Methylobacterium mesophilicum SR1.6/6: one gene and its partner. The protein of the gene in region 1 interacts with the protein of each later gene in a pairwise test. Links are inferred from orthologs where the notes say so. Each region holds a gene or a part of one and is shown in the gene's direction. Other genes may lie near its edges. The genes, in order: pheT and secD.

What was found.
Region 2: the proteins of pheT (region 1) and secD interact in binary tests that used the Escherichia coli proteins (3 or more experiments, as listed by UniProt). The link is inferred for Methylobacterium mesophilicum SR1.6/6 from one-to-one orthologs.

Annotation. Positions count from the first base shown.
Region 1 is NZ_CP043538.1:3,136,608-3,147,179, reverse strand. The notes cover bases 7,129-10,193. They hold pheT (phenylalanine--tRNA ligase subunit beta), read left to right. Parts: upstream 7,129-7,483; coding sequence 7,484-9,904; downstream 9,905-10,193. Other genes in these bases: MMSR116_RS14915 (DUF1186 domain-containing protein), read left to right, coding at 9,915-10,193; pheS (phenylalanine--tRNA ligase subunit alpha), read left to right, coding at 7,129-7,384. Outside these bases: MMSR116_RS14955 (hypothetical protein), read left to right, coding at 1-213; dapE (succinyl-diaminopimelate desuccinylase), read right to left, coding at 191-1,378; MMSR116_RS14945 (amylo-alpha-1,6-glucosidase), read right to left, coding at 1,464-3,809; MMSR116_RS14940 (glycosyltransferase family 4 protein), read right to left, coding at 3,956-5,086; rpmI (50S ribosomal protein L35), read left to right, coding at 5,514-5,717; rplT (50S ribosomal protein L20), read left to right, coding at 5,768-6,145; more of pheS, read left to right, coding at 6,302-7,128; more of MMSR116_RS14915, read left to right, coding at 10,194-10,572.
Region 2 is NZ_CP043538.1:4,186,060-4,196,855, reverse strand. Bases 5,270-8,264 are described here. They hold secD (protein translocase subunit SecD), read left to right. Parts: upstream 5,270-5,962; coding sequence 5,963-7,567; downstream 7,568-8,264. Other genes in these bases: secF (protein translocase subunit SecF), read left to right, coding at 7,801-8,264; yajC (preprotein translocase subunit YajC), read left to right, coding at 5,573-5,905; MMSR116_RS20090 (alpha/beta fold hydrolase), read left to right, coding at 5,270-5,440. In the rest of the region: MMSR116_RS20125 (outer membrane beta-barrel protein), read left to right, coding at 1-62; MMSR116_RS20120 (hypothetical protein), read left to right, coding at 532-855; MMSR116_RS20115 (GNAT family N-acetyltransferase), read right to left, coding at 872-1,420; MMSR116_RS20110 (peptidoglycan DD-metalloendopeptidase family protein), read left to right, coding at 1,612-3,126; MMSR116_RS20105 (YidB family protein), read right to left, coding at 3,237-3,578; MMSR116_RS20100 (hypothetical protein), read left to right, coding at 3,784-3,996; MMSR116_RS20095 (YidB family protein), read right to left, coding at 4,026-4,508; more of MMSR116_RS20090, read left to right, coding at 4,559-5,269; more of secF, read left to right, coding at 8,265-8,742; MMSR116_RS20070 (Mth938-like domain-containing protein), read left to right, coding at 8,756-9,154; MMSR116_RS20065 (phytoene/squalene synthase family protein), read left to right, coding at 9,154-10,032; MMSR116_RS20060 (DUF6883 domain-containing protein), read right to left, coding at 10,043-10,381; MMSR116_RS20055 (DUF4926 domain-containing protein), read right to left, coding at 10,378-10,629; MMSR116_RS20050 (protein-L-isoaspartate O-methyltransferase family protein), read right to left, coding at 10,676-10,796. UniProt on the Escherichia coli protein: Part of the Sec protein translocase complex. Interacts with the SecYEG preprotein conducting channel. SecDF uses the proton motive force (PMF) to complete protein translocation after the ATP-dependent function of SecA.

The DNA of each region.
Region 1 (10,572 bases):
GGCCTTGACAAGACAAGCGCTGCTGCCGTCGTACGGCGAAGCATAGAGTTAAGACTTGACGATCCACATGTTCAACGACTTCGTCAAATCTATATTGCGGTCGGCGATCGCCTCGGTCGGAAAAGCAGACGGTTCCCGGGCGCGAGCAGGCCGCCACTGAACAGCGTAGCCGACGCTTATTTCGGGTGGCTCAACAGGGGCTGGGCGCGCTGAAATATGCTTCCAGCACCCGGCCGTAAATGGCCGTCAAGCGCTCGAGGTCGGCGACCGCCACGCACTCGTCGACCTGATGCATCGTCTCGCCCACGAGACCGAATTCGATCACCGGACAGGCATCCTTGATGAAGCGCGCATCGGACGTGCCCCCCGAGGTCGAGAGAACCGGCGTCAGGCCAGTCTCCGCCCGGATCGCCTCCGAGACGAGATTCACAAAGGGATCCGGGCGCGTCAGGAAGGCGGGCGCATTCGACGGCTGGAGGTCGAGGGTGAACGAGACGGAATTTCCGGCTGCCCGCTCCAGGCGCTGCCGGATCTCGGCACCCAGGCTTTCCGCTGTCCAGTCGTCGTTGAAGCGGACGTTGAACGTCGCCCGGGCGGTAGCCGGGATCACGTTGGTTGCCGGATTGCCCACATCGATCGTGGTGAGTTCCAGGTTCGAGGCATCGAAATGTGCCGTCCCACCGTCGAGGGGCTCGGCGACCAGCGCAGAGGCGAGCCGCAGCAGCCCTGGGATCGGGTTCTCCGCCTTGTGGGGATAGGCCACGTGGCCCTGGCGGCCCAGTACGGTGAGCTTTCCGGTCAGCGAGCCGCGCCGGCCGATCTTGATCATCTCGCCGAGCCGCCCAGGGTTGGTCGGCTCGCCGAGCACGCAGTGGTCGAAGCGCTCGCCCCGGGCCCGTGCCCAGTCCAGCAACTTCACGGTCCCGTTGACCGCCGGCCCCTCCTCGTCGCCGGTGATCAGGAACGTGATGGAGCCGTCGAATCTGGAACCGCGCTTCTCCAGGAATGCCAGCGTCGCGGCGAGCATGCAGGCGATGCCGCCCTTCATGTCGGCGGCACCCCGCCCGTACAGCATCCCGTCGGCCACCGCGCCGTCGAACGGACCGTGGCGCCACGCGCCGTCGCCCTCCGGAACGACGTCGGTGTGACCGGCGAAGACCAGGCAGGGGCCACCCTGGCCGAGGCGCGCGTAGAGGTTCGGCGTGTCGGGGAACCCGGGTTCCGAGAAGGCCGGCCGCTCGATGGCGAAGCCGGCGGGCCGGAGCGCATCGGCGACCACATCGAGGGCGCCTCGATCCTCGGGCGTCACGGACGGGCAGCGGATCAGGTCCTGCGCGAGGCGCAGGGCGGCGTGCGGAGCATCGTGATCAGCCGGCATGAACCCGTCCTCGGCGCGGCGTGACATGCCGCGCGGCCCGCTTACCCCGAAGCGGGCTGCGCGTGGGAGCCCCTATGGGATGCCCTTACTTGGTGACGATGAGTTGCACGTCTCCCTGGCGGCGCGGAACCGAGACCGTGACGTCGTCGTCGTAACGCTGGAACCGAATGTCCAGGCGCGAGCCGCCGAGTTTCACGTTGTAGAGCGTCACTCCGTCGAGGAATCCCGGCAGGATCGGATTCTTGAGGCGGACGCTGTTGCGCTCGTGGTCGAGTTCGAGGCCCAGGCAGGCGGCCAGGAACGCGAAGGGCGCGGCGGCCGCCCAGGCTTGCGGGCTGCAGGCGACGGGATACGACACCGGTCCGCGCTGCTTGCGGCGCATGAAGCCGCAGAACAGCTCCGGCAGGCGCTTCTGGTCCTGGTAGAGGGAGGTGTCGAACATTCCTTGAAAGATGCGCGCGGCCTCGTGCTTGCGATCGTAGCGGGCCAGCCCCATCGCGATCAGCGCGTTGTCGTGCGGCCAGATCGAGCCGTTGTGGTAGGACATCGGGTTGTAGCGCGCCTCGCCCTTGGCGATGGTGCGCACGCCCCAGCCGTTGAACCCATCCTTGCACAACAGCGTCTCGGCGACCCGCGCCGCCCGCTCCGGCTTGGCGATGCCGGTGAAGAGGGCGTGGCCGGCATTCGACGAGCGCACAGCGCACTGCTTCTTCGCCCCATCGAGGGCGAGCGCGTAGGTGCCGATCTCCTCGTTCCAGAAGGCCGTGTCGAACCGCTCGCGCAGGGTCGTCGCTTCCTCGGTGAGGCGTTCTGCCATGGCGTCGTGCCCGAGCAGCGCCGCGAGTTTCGCCATGCCGTGCTTGGCGGCGTAGACGTAGCCCTGCACCTCGCAAAGCGCGATCGGGCCTTTGGCCAGATGTCCATCCGCGTGAAAGATCGAATCGTGGCTGTCCTTCCAGCCCTGGTTCTCAAGGCCTTTGTCGGTGTCGCGGGCGTACTCGACGAAGCCGTCGCCGTCCCGGTCGCCGTAGCGATCCATCCATTCGAGGGCGAGTTCCAGGGCCGGCCAGATCGCCCGGACCGTCTCCAGATCGCCGGTGACCGCGTAATACTCCCAGGCGAGCATCACGAAGAGCGGAGTACCGTCGATCGTGCCGTAATAGTGCCGGAACGGAACCTCGCCGAGCATCGCCATCTCGCCGCGGCGGGTCTCGTGCAGGACTTTGCCGGGCTGGGCATCGGCCGCCGGATCGACCGCCTTGGCCTGCGTCGAGGCGAGATAGCGCAGGACACCGCGAGCGAATTTCGGGTCGATCCAGAGCGCCATCATCGCCGTGATGATGCCGTCGCGGCCGAAGACAGTGGAGTACCAGGGGATGCCGGCGAAGGGGTAGATCCCCTCGGGGGTGCGGCTTGCCAGCATGTAGAGGTCGGCCGTGGCGCGGCAGAGCCCCTCGTTAAACTGGTCGTTCGACGAGATGATCGTCGTGATCCCGGCCGTCAAAGCCCGCAGGTCGCGGCGCGCGTCGCGATAGGCGCGTGCGAACACCGTGCCTTCGCCGGTGTCGCGCAATTCGCGCCGGGCGCCGCCGGCATTCGCCGCCAGCGTCAACTTGGCGGCCGCATCCTCACCCACCAGCGTCTCGGTCGGCGGCTTGGTGAAGGCACGGTGCGCCTCGAAGGCGACGCGGATGAAGAGCGAGGTGCGGCCGCCCGGCGGTAGCGACACATCGAAGAGGACGCGGCCCGGCTCGATCAGATCCGGCTTCGGCCCGAAATGCAGGGCCGTCGTCCGCACGATCTCGTCGAGGCCGACATAGCGGAACTGGACTTCCCGATCGCTCGCCACCTGGACGCCGCGCTTGCCGCGCTGCCCGCGATCCGTGCCGCGCACCTCGAACAGGTCGCGGAAATCCGCATCGAAGGTGACGGCGATGCGCAGGCGGCGATGCTTCGAATCGAACGACCGCAGGCCGATCCGATCGTAGCAGGTGCCCCGAAAGAGGAATTTGGTGCGCTCGATCGCGATCGTCTCGCGGGGTATCGAAGTTTCGTCGTGGGCGTCGAGGCGGATGTCGGGCGTGGTCATGTCGACGCTGAGGGCGCCGTTGTCGTCCTGCATCACCGAGGAGAGCATCAGCGGGCGCTGACCTTCGACCGTCAGTTCCAGCCGCGACAGGTAGCGCGTGTCCTGGAAATACAGACCCTCCGGACCCGGCTGGACGCCGATATCGCCGTAGGAATCGAGGACGCCGAAGGCCTCGCCGAACTTCAGCGAGCGCAGTGGCCGCTCGACCAGGGAGGTCTGCGCCTCGATGTGGTAGGGCGGCAGCACGTCGTCCGCGTCCTGAAATCCGAGCGCCGCGCTTCCGACACCCGCCGTGGCGCGGGCCGTCGCTGCGTGGGCCGCTGCCGAGTTCTCTGCCGCCATGCAGGGCATCTCCGGGTCTGTGAGGGTGCGAATCGAGAGGGCCGCCGCATCATCTCGGATGCGGCGGCCCCTGTTCACGCTACGGATGAGTCGCCTTTAAGACGCTAGGCCGAGCCGGGCCTGCCTCGCAAGCCCGGTGGCGGTTTTCAGGCCGGCATCGCCGCGACGGGGATCGCCGGGCGGGCCGAACCGTTCACCTCGCCGTATTGCGGCTTGAAGCCTGACTTCGGCAGTTTGATCACGTCAGCGCCGCGCGACAACAGTTCCTCGTAGGAGGCCACGTACTTCTTAACCATGCACTCGGCAGTGAACTGGCTCTCGAAGTGACGGCGAACGCCGGCGCGGCTCATGGCCTTCACCTGCGCCACGGCGGCCACGGCGTCGTCCATGGTGTTGCACAGAACGCCGCCGACGCCGTCCTTGATGACCTCCGGCACGGAACCATTACGGAAGGCGATCACCGGCGTGCCGGCCGACATCGCCTCGATCATCACGAGGCCGAAGGGCTCCGGCCAGTCGATCGGGAAGGCGAGTGCCAGGGCGTTGCCGAGGAATTCCTTCTTCTGCTCCTCGTTGATCTCGCCGATATACTCGATCAGCGGGTGGTGGATCATCGGCTCGATGACCTCGTCCCAGTAATCCTGGTCGGCCTTGTCGACCTTCGCGGCGATCTTGAGGGGCGTGCCGGACCGAATCGCCATCTCGATGGCGCGATCGGGCCGCTTCTCGGGCGAGATCCGGCCGAGGAAAGCGAGATAGCCACCCTTCGCCTCTGGATAGTACGGGCAGTTCTCGGTCGGAAGGCCGTGATGGATCGTCGCCAGCCAGTTCGAGGTCGGCGGCATCGGCAGGCGCTGGTTGTCGGAGATCGAGACCAGCGGCATTCCGGTGAAGGTGCGGTAGACCGGCATGAAGTCGGGCACGTCCAGGCGACCGTGCATCGTCGTGATGCACTTGTGGTTCAGATCCTCAAACATCGGGTACTGAAGCAGGTCGATGTGGAAGTGCAGGATATCGAACTCGTGCGCGCGGCGATGGACCTGATGGAGCATCGCCAGGTGGCTCGCTGTGTGGTCGCGATAGCCGAGCAGCCGCAGACCTTCCGGTGTGCAGGCCGCGAGCTTGGCAGTCGTCTGTGAGTCACCGCTGGCGAACAGCGTGACTTCGTGGCCCTGGCGAACCAGTTCCTCTGTAATCCAGCTGACGACGCGCTCGGTGCCGCCGTAGAACTTCGGAGGGACGGCCTCCGACAACGGAGCGATCTGGGCAATGCGCACGAAGTGTCTCCTGGTTGGCCGAATTTGACGGGGGGTCTAACCCTGCCGGCCTGAGCGGGACATGAATGAAACTGACGGCTAAGGTTATGGTTCCTGACGACCCCCTTGTCGCGCACCGTTTTGTGCAGTGCGCTCGCTGTCCCCGAATTCCTCCGAATCACCATTGCGGGCGGTCTGGACCAGAACAGCCACCGCCCGGCTCCGTTCCGCCCTCGCTGGACACAGATCGGCGATCTCCGACGGAGCGCACCGCAGCGGGGACGTTGCCGCCGCGTCGGCTTTCTGTCATAAGCCGCCCCGCGTCGAACCGCCCGGCCGATTAGGGCTGCCGTGGCGGCTCGTGCTGCTCCACCAGAAGCATCAGCGCGCGAACCGCATCCGACCCACCTGGGCCGGTCTGAGGGGTTTTCGCGCAACGGAGAGCCAAATGCCCAAGCTGAAGACGAAATCGGGCGCGAAGAAGCGCTTCAAGATCACCGGCACCGGCAAGGTGATGTACGCCCAGGCCGGCAAGCGCCACGGGATGATCAAGCGGACGACCAAGCAGATCCGCAACCTGCGCGGCACCACGACCCTGTTCGAGGGCGATGCCGCCAACGTGAAGAAGTACTTCCTGCCGAACGCGCGGTAAGCCTTCGACACCCGTTGCCACTGTCTTTCGTCGAATCCAGGAGATAACCGATGGCCCGCGTCAAGCGCGGCGTGACCAGTCACGCGAAGCATAAGAAAGTCCTGAAGGCCGCCAAGGGCTATTACGGCCGGCGCAAGAACACGATCCGCATCGCCAAGCAGGCGGTGGAGAAGGGTCTGCAGTACGCCTACCGCGACCGCAAGAACAAGAAGCGCACGTTCCGCGCGCTCTGGATCCAGCGCCTGAACGCCGCTGTCCGCGAGCATGGCCTGACCTATTCGCGCTTCATCGACGGCTTGGCCAAGTCGGGCATCGTCGTCGACCGCAAGGCCCTGTCGGAACTCGCGATCCACGAGCCGGCGAGCTTCGCCGCCGTCGTCGAGAAGGCGAAGGCCGCGCTGCCGCAGAACACCGCCAAGGCTGCCTGATCCAGGCCTAGGGCGAGACGGACGGAAGGCGCGGTTCCCCGGGGAATCGCGCCTTCGTCGTTTACGAGGTCCCGCGCCCCGCGCTTGCACCGGGCCGCACAACGCGCGAGAGCACGGCCCGACGGCCGACTCCGCCAACCCTGCTCAAAGACAGCGATGACCGATCTCGACACCCTCGAACGCGATCTCCTGGCCCAAGTGGGCGCGGCGTCGGACGAGGCGGCCCTCGACGCGGTCCGCGTCGCCGCGCTCGGCAAGAAGGGCAGCGTCTCGGATCTGCTGAAGACCCTCGGCGCGATGACGCCCGACGAGCGCAAGGAGCGCGGCCCGCTGATCAACGGCCTGCGCGACCGGGTTCAAGGCGCCGTCACCGCGCGCAAGACCGAACTCGCCGAGGCCGCGCTGGAGGCGCGCCTCGCCTCCGAGCGGGTCGATGTGACCCTGCCGGTCCGCGAGGCCCCCGAGGTCCGCGGCCGGATTCACCCGATCTCGCAGGTCATCGACGAGATCACCGCGATCTTCGCCGATATGGGCTTCGCGGTCGCCGAGGGTCCGGACATCGAGACGGACGAGCTGAATTTCACCGCCCTCAATTTCCCGCCCGGCCACCCGGCCCGCGAGATGCACGACACTTTCTTCCTGGCGCCGGACCGCGACGGGAAGCGCAAGGTGCTGCGGACCCACACCTCGCCCGTGCAGGTGCGGACCATGCGGTCGCAGGAGCCGCCGATCCGCGTGATCATCCCTGGCCGGACCTACCGGCACGATTCCGACCAGACCCACACGCCGATGTTCCATCAGGTCGAGGGACTGGTGATCGACAAGACTGCCAACATCGCCAACCTGAAATGGGTGCTGGAGGAGTTCTGCAAAGCTTTCTTCGAGGTGGACGGCGTGAAGATGCGCTTCCGCCCCTCCTTCTTCCCCTTCACCGAGCCCTCGGCGGAGGTCGACATCCAGTGCTCGCGGAAAGGCGGCGAGATCCGCTTCGGCGAGGGCGACGACTGGCTCGAGATCCTGGGCTGCGGGATGGTCCACCCGAACGTGCTGCGTAACTGCGGCCTCGATCCGGATGTCGTGCAGGGTTTCGCTTTCGGCGTCGGAATCGACCGGATCGCCATGCTGAAATACGGCATGCCGGACCTGCGTCCGTTCTTCGAGGCGGATGTCCGCTGGCTCGACCATTACGGCTTCCGCCCGCTCGACGTGCCGAGCCTTGTGGGCGGCCTCACCGGCTGAGCCGTCCCGGCCCCGCCGCGGCCCTCCGGCCCCGGCGACGACCCCGCGATCCTGTTCCTCCGACGGTCGAGCCGATACCAGGGCTCTCGAAGGTCCATCATGAAATTCACCCTCTCCTGGCTCAAGGACCACCTCGACACCGAGGCCTCCCTCGACACCGTCGCCGAGACTCTCACGCGGATCGGGCTGGAGGTGGAGGGCGTCGAGGACAAGGCCGCCGCGCTGAAGCCCTACGTGATCGCCCGGATCCTGACGGCCGAGCAGCACCCGAACGCGGACCGGCTCCGGGTCTGCACCGTCGACACCGGCGCGGGCGCGCCCGTGCAGGTGGTCTGCGGCGCCCCGAACGCCAGGGCCGACCTCGTCTCGGTCTTCGCGCCGCCCGGCACTTACGTCCCAGGCAAGAACATCACCCTGTCGGTGGGCGCGATTCGCGGCGTGGAGAGCCGCGGCATGCTGTGCTCGGGCGCCGAGCTCGGCCTGGGCGACGACCACGACGGCATCATGGAGCTTCCGACCGACGCGCCCATCGGCCAGCCTTACGCGCTCTACGCCGGGCTCGACGATCCGGTCATCGAGATCAACCTGACGGCGAATCGGCCGGACTGCACCTCGGTGCACGGGATCGCCCGCGACCTCGCCGCCGCCGGGATCGGTACCCTCAAGCGCGAGACCCTGTCGGGGGTAAGCGGCGAAGGCCCCTGCCCTGTCGAGGTCGAACTGGCCTTCGCGGCATCCGACCGGCACCTCGCCCCGATGTTTGCCCTGCGGCTGGTGCGCGGCGTGAAGAACGGCCCGTCGCCAGCCTGGATGCAGGCCCGGCTGCGGGCGATTGGCCTGCGCCCGATCAATGCGCTCGTTGACATCACCAACTACGTCACCTTCGACCGGGGACGGCCGCTGCACGTGTTCGACGCTGCGAAGGTCTCGGGCGCGCTGGTAGTGCGGCGCGCGCGGGACGGCGAGAGCCTGATGGCTCTCGACGGCCGGACCTACACGCTCAATGGCGATACGGTGGTGATCGCCGACGCGCGCGGCGTCGAGTCGATCGCCGGGATTATGGGCGGCCAGCAGTCCGGCTGCGATGCCGGTACCACGGATGTGCTGATCGAGTCGGCGCTCTGGGATCCGGCCAACATCGCCCAGTCCGGCCGCCGCCTCGGCATCATCACCGATGCGCGCTACCGGTTCGAGCGCGGTGTCGATCCGGCTTTCACGCTGCCGGGCCTCGACCTCGCGACGCGCCTGGTCGTTGATCTCTGCGGCGGCACGCCGACCCAGGCGCGGGTCGCCGGCACGCCGCCCGAAGCCGAGCGCATTATCGATTTCCCCTGGACCGAGGTTCGCCGCCTCGCCGGCATCGATGTGCCCCATACCGAGATGAAGGCGATCCTCGAGACGCTGGGCTTCAACGTCTCGGGCACCGGCGACCGGGCGAAGGTTCTCACGCCGTCCTGGCGCCCCGATGTCGAGGGCAAGGCCGACCTCGTCGAGGAAGTCGTGCGCATCGCCGGCCTGGATCGGATCGAGGCCAAGCCTCTGCCCCGCCTCGCCGGGATCGGCCGGCCGCTGCTCACCGCTATGCAGAAGCGTACCCGCAGCGCCAAGCGCGCGCTTGCGAGTCGCGGGCTTATGGAAGCCGTCACGTGGTCCTTCGTCCCGCACGCGGACGCCGAATTGTTCGGCGGCGGCGATGCTGCCCTCATTCTGGCGAATCCGATCGCGTCGGAGCTGTCGGACATGCGACCCAGCCTCTTGCCAGGGCTTCTGCGAGCGGCACAGCGCAACGCCGACCGCGGCTATCCCGATGCGGCCCTGTTCGAGGTCGGCCAGTGCTTCGCCTCTGACGAACCCGAGGGCCAGACCATCCGCGCGGCGGGGGTCCGCCGCGGCTGCGGCACACTGGCCGGAGCGGGGCGACACTGGGACGGATCAGCAAAGTCCGTCGACGCCTTCGACGCTAAGGCCGACGCCCTGGCCCTTCTCGGCAGCCTCGGGGTACCGACAGGCGGCCTCCAGATCACGGCCGGCGGCCCGTCCTGGCTACATCCCGGCCGCTCGGGCACGCTGCGTTTCGGACCCAAGACTGAGCTCGGCTGGTTCGGCGAGGTGCATCCGCGGATCCTGCAGGCGCTCGATCTCAAGGGGAGCCTCGTGGCCTTCGAGATCGTGCTCGACGCCCTGCCGCTGCCCAAGCACAAGCCGACCAAGGCTAAGCCGGCCCTGTCGCTCCCTGAGTTTCAGCCGCTGTCGCGCGATTTCGCATTCGTGGTTGGCCGCGACGTGCCGGCCGGCGACCTCGTGAAGGCCGCACAAGGCGCGGATCGCAAGCTGGTGACCGGAATCGACGTTTTCGATCTCTACGAGGGGCCGGGCGTGCCAGCGGGCGCGAAGTCCGTCGCAATCGCGGTGCGGCTGCAGCCGGTGGAGCGCACCCTGACCGATGCCGAGATCGAGGCGGTGAGCGCCAGGATCGTCGCCGAAGTGTCGCGGAAGACGGGCGCGACACTCCGGAGTTGAGGAAGACCGCATGGACCGGATCGCCCTGCTCATCGACGATCTCGCGGCGGCCGAGCACAGGCCGACCGCGGCGTTGCGCGAGGCGTTGAAGCATCCGGCCGCCGTCGCCGAGGCGACCCTGCCGCTGCTCGAGGCGGCGGCCGACCGGCAGGAGCTGAGTCCGGAGAAGACCAACCTTCTGTTCTGGGGCCTTCACGTCATGGCCCATGCCCGGGACGCGCGCGCCCTGGCGCCGCTCCTGCGCCTGATGCGGCAGGACGAGGAAGACCTCGACGCCGTGCTCGGCGACGCCGTCACGGCGACCTTGGCGAAGGTCCTGGCGAGCCTGTTCGACGGCGACCGCGCGCCGTTCTTCCGGCTGATCCTGGACAGCACGGCTGACGATTACGTCCGGATGGCGCTCCTCTCCGCCTGCACCTTCCTGACCCTGGAAGGCCGGATCGACCGCGCCGCCATGCACGACCTGCTGGTGCGGTTCGACGACGCCCAGGCCGCCGTCGAGGAAGCGCCGGTCTGGGCTGGCTGGGAGGAGACGATCGCCCATCTCGGCTTCCGCGATCTCGCCCCACGGGCCGCGGCGGCCCGGGCGGACGGGCGTCTCACGGACGAGATCAGCGACGCCGCTTGGTTCAAAGAAGCCCTCCGCAAGGCGGAGACCAAACCGGAGG
Region 2 (10,796 bases), 1.1 Mb from region 1 along the record:
GCCGGACCGGCAACCGCACCTCGCAGGACCGCTACATGGTCGAGACCGGCATCACCTTCTGATCCGGTGCGCGTCCCGGCCCTCGGGCCGGACCGCAGCAGCCCCCGGCCTCGCGCCGGGGGCTTTTTTGTGCCGACGTTGCGGGTCTAGAACGCGATTGTGCGGGCCTGAATGCGCCTGGCTAGCCCGGCTGCGCGCCCGCTCGATGGGCTTCGCGACGCGGTTCCGAGATGGCACAGGGTGAGTCTGATCCGCCCCAAGCCGAGAGCCGGGCCATTCGATCCGGGTGCGCCCGAACGAACTTCGCGTCCCGAGTTGTTCCTGGAAAGAACCGCGTATCTCAGGTTCAATCAAGATCAAGCTATGATGGCGCGCATCAACGTTGCGTCTCTATTGCCTTAAGCAACAATATAGTGCTTATAAGATGTTCGATCATGATCCGATAGGTCTTCGATAGAACTTGCAATGCTGTGCTGAACGCGTTTACCCTGCGTCCTATGCTGGCCGTCGTCAGATCAGGGACAGGTTCACATGGCTTCGATCGAGGCACTTTCGGCGGCGCTCCGGAGCCTCGCGGCGCCCGGGATGACACCCAAGGCGCTGCGTGCCGCCGTCCTCGAGGAATATCCTGACGCCTCCAAGAAGGAGATCGTGCGCGCGGCCTTCCACGCGCTGATCGAATCACAGTCACAGGAAACCCTCGCGGTGGACACCCTCCACGGCTTTGCCCTGGCGGAGCGCGCGTCCGTCGACGACGAGCCGGTCTCGGTGGCGCCCCGGCGGACGAGGCGGCATCGGCGCGTCGCCGCGTCGGTCGCCGCAACGATCGCCCAACCCGTCGCCGTCGCGGTTTGAGCGCCGCGGGCCGGCGTCAGTCGCGCCGGAGCAGGCGTCGGCCCGGCCGGTGGCCTTCCTCGCCGGTATCGCGGAAGCCGAGCTTCTCGAGCAAGCTCCACGAGGCGAGGTTGGCGGGGCGGCACTCGGCGACGAGGATGCGCGCCGGGAAGTGCCCCCTCAGCGCCCCGAGGATTGCCGAGACCGCCTCGAAGGCAAATCCGCGCCCCCGGGCCGCCCCGCCGATCCAGTAACCGATCTCGATCACGCCCGCGCCGCGCAGGTGCGTCCCCACCACGCCCACAAGCTCGCGCGCCGACGCCTGCGTCGGCTCCGCGCCGGCGACGCGATGCCAGGCGCCGAGGAAACGGTCCTGTCCACGCGCGCCGCTCCGGATCAGATCCTCGGCGTCCTGCAGCGTGAAGGGCGCCGGCAGGAAGTCCACCGCCGCGGTGATCGCCGGGTCGTCCGTGAGCCGGCGGAGGTCCTGCGCATCCTCGGGCCGCAGAGCGGCGATCGACAGGCGAGCGGTCTCGATCCCGGGCAGGACGGCAAGGCTGTCGCGTGCGGCGCGGATGGTAAACATCCCTTCGATGTGGGGTGGAAGCCGGACCGGAAAAGGCACGATTCCAACGGCCCTGATCATCCCGTAGGCCGCACGAAAACCGGACCCGGTCCTTCGCGCAAGGGTCGCAGTTCTGCCGAACGGGAACGGTTGCTTAACCTGAATCCGTCTTCATTGGGGCATCAGGTTGCGTCAGGCAAACGGGTGCGTCGATGCGGGTGCGCGGTACGGGTCAGATGTTGCGGACGCTCTCGCGCTTCGCCCTCATCGGCATCATCGGCGGTGCGGCCGCCGCCTGCTCGTCGGATGCCTCGCGGCTGAGCAATCCCTTCTCGAATCCTTTCGATTCGGAGCCCTCCGCCACCGGCAGCCTGCCGGACGGGACGCTCAAGCCCGCGCCCGCGATCCGCACGGGCCGCATCCAGTCGGAGGCGCTCAGCCCGCCCTCAACCCCGCGCTCGGCCGCGACCCATTCCGCCGCGCTTGCCGCCACACCCGCCGCCGCGCCCGCGACGCGCGTCGCCTCGACCGGCACGGTCGGCTGGAACGCGCAGGGCGGCACACAGATCACCGTGTCGCAGAACGACAGCCTGAACCAGATGTCGACGCGGTTCGGCGTGCCGGCGTCCGCGATCCTGTCCGCCAACGGACTGACCAGTGCCAGCCAGATCACGCCCGGCCGGCAGATCGTGATCCCGGTCTACAACGCCTCCGGCATGAACCCGGCCGCGGCTCCGATGACCGCCCGCCCGGCCCGGGCGGCCGAGGAGAAGCGCGAGGACGCCAAGCAGGTCGAGGCCAAGATCGCCGCCAAGCGCGAGGAAGCCAAGGAGGCGGCCAAGCGCGAGGAGGCGAAGGAGGCGGCCAAGCGTGCCGCCTCCAAGGAAGCCGACCGCAAGGAAGCCGACCGCAAGGAAGCCGACCGCAAGGAAGCTGATCGCAAGGAAGCCCTTGCCCGCGAGGCCGCGGCCCGCAAGGTCGCCGACGCGAAGGCCACGAAGGAGGGCGACAAGCCGCGGCACGTGCGTCCGGGTCAGGTCGCCAAGGCCGACGAGAAGAAGCCCGACGAGAAGAAGCCCGACGAGAAGAAGGCGGATCCCAAGGCCGAGGCGAAGGCCAAGGCCGAGGTGAAGGCCCAGGAAGCCAAGGCCGAGGCGAAGGCTGCCGCCAAGGCGGAGGCCGCCCAGAAGCTCGCCGAGGCGAAGGCTGCCAAGGAGGCTGCGCAGAAGGCTGCCGCCGCCGAGAAGGCCGAGAAGGTCGCCGCCAAGGAGACGCCGAAGGCTGCCGCTCCGGCCGCGCCCGCCGCTCCGGCGAAGCCCGAGCCGGCCGCGACCGGCTCGGTCGCCGACGCGACGCCCTCGGAGAGCTTCCGCTGGCCCGCCAAGGGCCGGGTGATCTCGGGCTATGGCAGCTCCGGCAACGAGGGCATCAACATCGCGGTGCCGGAGGGCACGCCCGTCAAGGCGGCCGAGGAAGGCACTGTTGCCTATGCCGGCTCCGACGTGAAGGGCTACGGCAAGCTCGTGCTGGTGCGTCACGCCAACGGCTACGTCTCGGCCTACGCCCATAACGGCGAGATCGACGTGAAGCCCGGCGACAAGGTCAAGCGCGGCCAGACGATCGCCAAATCCGGCGCCTCCGGCAACGTGACCTCGCCGCAGCTGCATTTCGAGATCCGCAAGGGCGGCGCGCCCGTGGACCCGATGTCCCAGCTCGCCAGCAACTGAGCGGCGCATCCCGATCGCGCGGCGCGGCGGTCCCGGAAGGGGCCGCCGCTCGCCTGTATGGATGGCGTCAGGACAGGCAGGCTCGCGCTCGGTGGTCCCCGACCGCGCGTCTAGGATTTCGGCTCCTGCAGCGTCCCGTCGGGGCTGTGGCGGTCCACCGCCTCGGGGAGCACCCGAGCCAGCGTCGGGAACAGCTGATCCATCGGAATACCGAGCTTCTGCGCCATCTGGCGCACCTGCTCGTTGTCGAGGACTCTGCGCAGGTCGTCCGCGGTGATCGGCTCGTTCGGTCCGCGGCCGAGCCAGGAATTGACCTGGCTCTCGTAACCCGAGCGGCGGAGCTGGTCGAGCAGCGCGTTCAGGCCACCGGGCAGCACCTGCTGGATGATGCCGGGCAACGCCTTGAGCGCCATCTGCCCCAGCGAACCGCCGAGGGAATCGAGCAGGCTCATGCGGGTCTCCTGTCGTTAGTCGCCGGCGGTCACACGGGTGCCCGTCGCCCACCGCGGGCAGGAGGCGGCCGCCGTGCCGCGTGAAGTGTAATTTAGTCGACAGAGGACGGACAGTCGCGCGGAATCCTGGCCCGGAACGCGCTCCTGCAGTCTCGCGGCTATGAAACTCCTGGTCCTGTCCTCTTTACTTTCGTTGTGGATCAGCGTGGCCCTGGCGGCGCCGTCCGGCACGGGCCGTCAAGCGGATCAACACAGCCTGACGGACGCGGTCTTCGTGCGGCCGCTCTACGGCGTCTACCGGCATTGCGGCGGGGCGTGCCTCAAGAGCGGTGGGCTGTCCTGGTACTGCTTCGCCAAGCAGAGTTGCTACCTCAGCTGCGCTACGGCGCCGCCTCTGATGAAATGCGCGGTGCCGTGATGCCCCAGGAACGTTGCGCCCGGTCGGGCCTACGCGCCGACCTGGGTGCTGAAGTTCGGCTGGGGCTTCAGCTTGCCGTCCTCGCTCTGATCCGCCACCGCCGCCGGCAGGAACTCGGACAGAACCGTGGCCACGCGGCCCTCCGGCACGCCGAGGTCGTAGGCGAGGCGTTCGGTGACGCCGTCCGGCAGGCACGCGGCGATCGCGGAGGCCGGCACGGTCTGCCGGCTGTCCGGCCGTCCGCCCGCCGCGAGCCACGACCCGACTGCATCGCCGTGGCCGGTCTCGCGCAGCCGCCCGAGGAAGGCGGCCAGACCGCCGGGATAGAACTTCGCCAGTGCCAGAGCGAGTTTGCCGCTGCCCGCCCCGTCCAGGGCCCGCTCGGCCGCCGCCGCCACGTCGCCGATCAGGTTTCTCGCACCGTCTAGCAGGCCCATGGATCTCCCCGTCACGCTGGTTCGCCGCGTGGCAAGATCGGGCGCGGTCCGGCCCCGGCAAGCGCGTGCGGCAATTGCGCGGGCGATCCGATAGGATGCGCGTCCTGGATATGCGGGAGCCGATGATGAAGCGTGTGCAGGCCGGCGTGCTGGACATCGCCTATCTGGAGTTCGGACCGCCGGACGGACCGCCCGCCGTGCTGCTCCACGGCTTCCCGTACGACGTCCACGCCTGCACCGTGGCGGCGGCTCAGCTGGCCGAGGCCGGCGCGCGCTGTCTCGTCCCCTACCTGCGCGGCTACGGGCCGACCCGCTTTCGCGACACCTCGACGCCGCGTTCGGGCGAGCAAGCGGCGCTCGGGGCCGATCTCGTGGCCTTCCTGGATGCCCTCGGGATCGCGCGCGCCGTGCTCGCCGGCTACGATTGGGGCGGCCGGGCCGCCTGCGTGGTCTCGGCGCTCTGGCCGGACCGGTCCAGGGGGCTGGTGAGCTGCGGCGTCGGCTACAACATCCAGAACATCCCGGCCGCAGGCAGGCCTGCCGCGCCCGAGGCGGAGCACCGGCTCTGGTATCAGTATTATCTCCACAGCGAGCGCGGCCGCGCCGGCCTCGCGGAGAACCGGGAGGCGTTCTGCCGCCTGCTCTGGCAGCTCTGGTCGCCGACCTGGGCGTTCGAGGCTGCGACCTTCGCGGCGACCGCGCAAGCCTTCGACAATCCGGACTTCGTCGACGTGGTGGTGCATTCCTATCGCCATCGGTTCGGCCTCGTGCCGGGCGATCCGGCCCTCGTGGCGGTCGAGGCACGGCTGGCGGCCCAGCCGGAGATCGCCGTGCCATCGATCGTGCTTCTCGGCGCCGACGACGGCGTCGGCCCGCCGCCCGCCACCGACGCGGACGCCCGCCGCTTCACCGGTCCTTACCGGCGTGAGATCGTCGCGGGGGTGGGCCACAACTTTCCCCAGGAGGCGCCGGACGTCTTCGCCGAGGCGGTGCGCGCCCTGCTGTGAGGGCGCGGCCGGACCCACTCGCTTCGGCGTTGCTTTCGGGAAGCCCCTGGCTATAGTCCGCGCGCTTTTCGACCGGTCTGCCCATGCCGAAATCCGGCGGCAGGCCCGCTCGCCACTCGCAGGAGACGCTCGTTGATCACCCCCGCCTTCGCGCAAGGGGCCGGTACGGCCGCTGGCGGAGCGGAGATCGCCTTTCAGGTGGTCCCGTTCGTCCTGATCTTCGTGATCATGTATTTCCTGATCCTGCGACCGCAGCAGAAGCGGGTCAAGGACCACCAAGCGCTGCTGAAGTCCGTGCGCCGGGACGACACGGTCGTGACCAACGGCGGACTGATCGGCCGCGTGACCAAGGCTGCGGATGACGCCGCCGAGATCGAGGTGGAGATCGCCCCGAACGTCCGCGTGCGGGTCGTCCGGTCGATGATCTCCGAGGTCCGCGCCAAGGGCACCGTGAAGGCTGCCTGAACCGCTGGTTGAACCGGCCGGCGCAAAGCGCCGGCCCACAAGAGAAAAAGACGGCCGATGCTGCGCTTCTCCCGTGCGAAGATCTTCGCCACGCTGGGCCTGATCCTGGTGGGGCTGATGCTCGCCGTGCCGAGCTTCTTCTCCCCCGAGCAGCGCAAGGGCTTCGTCGCCAGCCTGCCCTCGTGGTTCCCGAGCTGGATCGTTCCGACGCGCGCCATCGTGCTCGGCCTGGACCTCCAGGGCGGCTCGCAACTCCTGCTCGAAGTCGACCAGAACGAGCTGATCGCCTCACAGGCCAAGGCGTTGCGCGACGACGTTCGCCGCGTGCTCCAGCAGGAGAACGTGCGCGCCGACGGCGGCATCGGCCTGCTCCAGCGGGGCGTGCAGGTGAAGATCGCGGACGACGCGGCGCGCGCCAAGGTCCTGCCGAAGCTCCAGGAGCTGGCGCAGCCGATCACCACGTCGCTCGGCCAGACCGCCGCCCGCACCCTCGACATCGCCGAGCAGCCCGGCGGCGTGGTCCGCCTGACGCTCACCGATGCCGGCATCACCGACCGCACCCGGCGCGCCGTGAGCCAGGGCATCGAGGTCATCCGCCGCCGCCTCGACTCCACCGGGACCACCGAGCCCTCGATCCAGCAGCAGGGCGCCGACCGGATCCTGATCCAGGTGCCGGGCGAGCAGAACCCCGAGCGGCTCGAGAGGCTCCTCGGCTCCACCGCCAAGCTCGAGTTCCGCATGCTCGCCGACAGCCCGTCCGGCGACGTCGACATGCTGCCCTCCAAGGACGAGAAGGGCGCCAAGGTCCCGGTCGAGCGGCGGGTCATGGCCGATGGCGGCGAGCTGACCGACGCGCAGCCCGCCTTCGACCAGCAGTCCCACGAGCCGATGGTGAGCTTCAAGTTCAACCTGCGCGGCGCGCAGCGCTTCGGGCAGGCGACCTCGGAGAATGTCGGCCGCCGCATGGCGATCGTGCTGGACAACGAGGTGGTCTCGGCGCCGGTCATCCGCTCGGCGATCACCGGCGGCTCCGGCCAGATCACCGGCAACTTCACGGTGCAGCAGGCCAACGACCTCGCGGTGCTGCTGCGGGCCGGCGCCCTGCCGGCCAAGTTCACCGTGGTCGAGCGCCGCGTCGTCGGGCCGGGTCTCGGCCGCGACTCCATCGAGGCCGGCAAGCTCGCCACCCTGGTGGCGGCGGCTCTGGTGGTGGCCTTCATGTTCGCCACCTACGGGACCTTCGGCTTCATCGCCAACATCGCCCTGATGGTCCACGTGGGGCTGATCCTGGGCCTGATGTCGGTGCTGGAGGCGACCATGACGCTGCCGGGCATCGCCGGCATCGTGCTGACGATCGGCACCGCGGTGGATTCCAACGTGCTGATCTACGAGCGCATGCGCGAGGAGCAGCGGGCCGGCCGCTCGCTGATCTCGGCGCTGCAGGCGGGCTTCGACCGGGCCTTCGCCACCATCATCGATTCGAACTCGACCATGGCGATCGCCGCCCTGATCCTATTCTTCCTCGGCTCGGGCCCGGTGAAGGGCTTCGCCGTGGTCTTCATCCTCGGCATCCTCACCACCGTCATCACGGCGGTGACGCTGACCCGGATGATGATCGCGGTGTGGTACAAGACCTTCCGGCCGAAGGCCCTGCCGTTCTGAATGAACCCACTTTCGGGAGACGCATCACCGCCGGCCTGATACCGCTGTTCCAAATCGCCCCTCATCCTGAGGTGCCCGCGTCAGCGGGCCCCGAAGGAGGGCTCCAGGGATCACGGTTGTCACTGGAGGGCTCCTTCGAGGCCTCCGCTCCGCTCCGGCACCTCAGGATGAGGGCGAGAGTGGGACAGGCGATCGGGCCGGCGCTGCGATCTTCCCAACGTTAGGTCCGAAAAATGCGCCTGCTCCGCCTCTGGCCCGATGAATCGCATTTCGACTTCATGCGATTCCGGCGCTTCACCTTCCCGCTCTCGGCGCTGCTCTCGCTCGCCACGGTGGCGCTGTTCCTGTCGATCGGGCTGAACTTCGGCATCGACTTCAAGGGCGGCACCCTCGTCGAGCTGCAGGCGAAGTCCGGCACCGCCGACGTGGCGTCGATCCGGCACACGGCGGCGGGCTTCGGCTTCGGCGAGCCGGAGGTGCAGGAACTCGGCAACCAGGGTACCGTGCTGGTACGCCTGCCGCTGCAGCCCGGCGAGCAGGGCCAGACCGCGGTGATGAACAAGGCGCACGCCGCCTTCGACAAAGATTACGACTTCCGCCGCACCGAGACTGTCGGCCCGCGCGTCTCCGGGGAACTCGTCCAGTCCGGCACGCTCGGCGTCGTGCTGTCGGTCGTGGCGGTGCTGCTCTACCTCTGGTTCCGATTCGAGCGGGAGCTGGCGCTCGGCGCCATCGTGGGCACGCTCCACGACATCGTGCTCACCGTCGGCGTGTTCATCATCAGCCGGATCGAGTTCAACATGACCTCGATCGCGGCGATCCTGACGATCGTGGGCTACTCGCTGAACGAGACCGTGGTGGTGTTCGACCGGACCCGGGAGTTGATGCGCCGCTACAAGACCATCCCCACCGTCGACCTGCTCAACCTGTCGATCAACTCGACCATGTCGCGCACGGTGATGACGTCGATCTCGTCCGCCCTGTCGCTGCTGGCCCTGGTGCTGTTCGGCGGCGAGGCGATCAAGGGCTTCGCCGTGGTGATGCTCTGCGGCGTCCTGATCTGCACCTACTCGGCGATCTTCATCTCGACGCCGGTGTTGATCTATCTGGGCCTGATGCTCTCGGGCGCCCGCGCGGCGGCCGAGCGTTCGGGCGTCCCGCAACCGGCGGAGTAGTCCTTTTTCCGAAATGGCCGATCAGCCAAGTCCGAAGAGCTTCGAATCCGGCTTCGTGCCGGGGCGCCACATCATCGACACCTACGGCAATGGCGGCTTCCGCTTCGCCGGCATGTCGCATCGCGGCTCGATCCTGCTGCTGCCCTCGGGCGTGCGGGCCTGGGACGTGACGGAGCCGCGGAACATCGACCGCACGGCGCTGCGCCCGGTCCAGGCCGAGGCGGGAGACATCGAGCTGCTGCTCGTCGGAACAGGCCTCGACATCGCGGCGATCGATCCCGCCCTGCGGGGCTGGCTGAAGGATGTCGGCGTCGGCCTCGACGTGATGCAGACCGGCGCCGCCGCCCGGACCTACAACATCCTGGTCGCCGAGAACCGCAAGGTCGCGGCCGCGCTGATCGCGGTGGCCTGATGCCGGAGGTGGAGGGCCAGACCGCCGAGACAGGGCTCGCCTTCGCGCAATCCCATTGCGAGGGCTTGGTGCGGACCGGCGATCCGGACCGCTACTACGCGACCCTCTTCGCCCCCGCCGCCGCCCGCCCGCACCTCTTCGCGCTCTACGCCTTCAGTCTGACCGTCGCGCGGGTGCGTGAGGCCGCCTCGAACCCGATGGCCGGGGAAATCCGCCTGCAATGGTGGCGCGACGCCCTGCAGGGCGAGGCCCGCGGCGACGTGCGTGCCAACCCGGTGGCGGCGGCCCTGGAGGAGGCGATCCGGGTGAACCGCCTCGGCCGCCAGCCCTTCGTCGACCTGATCGACGCCCGCGTCTTCGACCTCTACGAGGATCCGATGCCCCGGGTGAACGACCTGGAGGGATATTGCGGCGAGACGGCCTCGGCCCTGTTCCGGCTGGCGAGCCTCGTGATCGGCAACGGCTCAGAGCCGGGCGGCGCGGGGGCGGCCGGCCATGCCGGCGTGGCCTACGGGATCACCGGGCTCCTGCGCGCCCTGCCCTGGCACGCCCGCTCCGGTCAGGTCTACCTGCCGGCCGACATCCTCGGCCGCTACGGCGTCACCCGCGAGGATATCGTCACCGGTCGCGGCGGGCCGGGCCTGCGCCGCGCCTGCGCCGACCTGCGCGATCTTGCCCGGCAGCACCTGAAGGCCTTCGAGGCGGCGCGCCCGACCATCGCGCCCTCGGCGGGGGCCGCGTTCCTGCCGGTGGCGCTGGTGGAGCCCTACCTCGCCGCCATGGAGCACGCGTCCTACGACCCGCTCAACACGCCCGTCGAGCTGCCGCGCTGGCGCCGGCTGTGGCGCCTGTGGCGGGCCGCGCGGCGGGTGGGGTGAGCGGTCGCACTCAGGTCATCGGTACGGCGGTGACGAAATGGGCGTGCCCCGTCGCATCGCTGCGCCAGACCGTTCGGATATGCGGATTACGCCCATCCGGCGATAGAATGGGTCCCTCGAAGATCAGTTTGACGTCCCCACGCGCCGAGACCGTTTCGCCGATGTAGGAGGTCTCGGTCGGATGACCGAGCAGCGCCGACGAGAGCGAGAGCGGGTCGCCCAGATGGAACCCGAAACGCTTGAAGAACCGCGCCTTTGGGCCGCCTTCGATGTGGAATTCGTCCAGCAGGTAGCCGTCGATCTTACGCGGGTCGAGCGACCAACTCCGCGGCCAGTCCGGAGGACTCAAGCGTTCGCCCGTTTGACGAGGCGGAGGTCCATTGCCTCGACGGTAGCAAGCGCGCCAGCCGGCTCCGCAAATTCGACCTCGTAGGCCTCGCCGTCACGCCAGACGCCGACGATCGTGCCCTCGGACCCCACCTCCATCGTGACACCGTCATCCGTCACGGCAGCGGCGGTCAAGGCCACCCGATCGAGATCCCGCAGATCCGACCGCAGCTCATTGCGTCTGACGATGTAATGCGCGTCGACCGACATGCCCGAAGGATGACGAGTCGGCCGCCGCGGTGCAAGGGCCACCGGATCAGAGAACCCGCGCCAGTCCAGGCGCCAGAGCTGCCAGACGAATCGGCGCACCCAGCCCTACATCGGCCTCCGGTGAGGCCAGCACGGCGGCCCGGCACAGCCCGTCGCCGCCGAGGCCC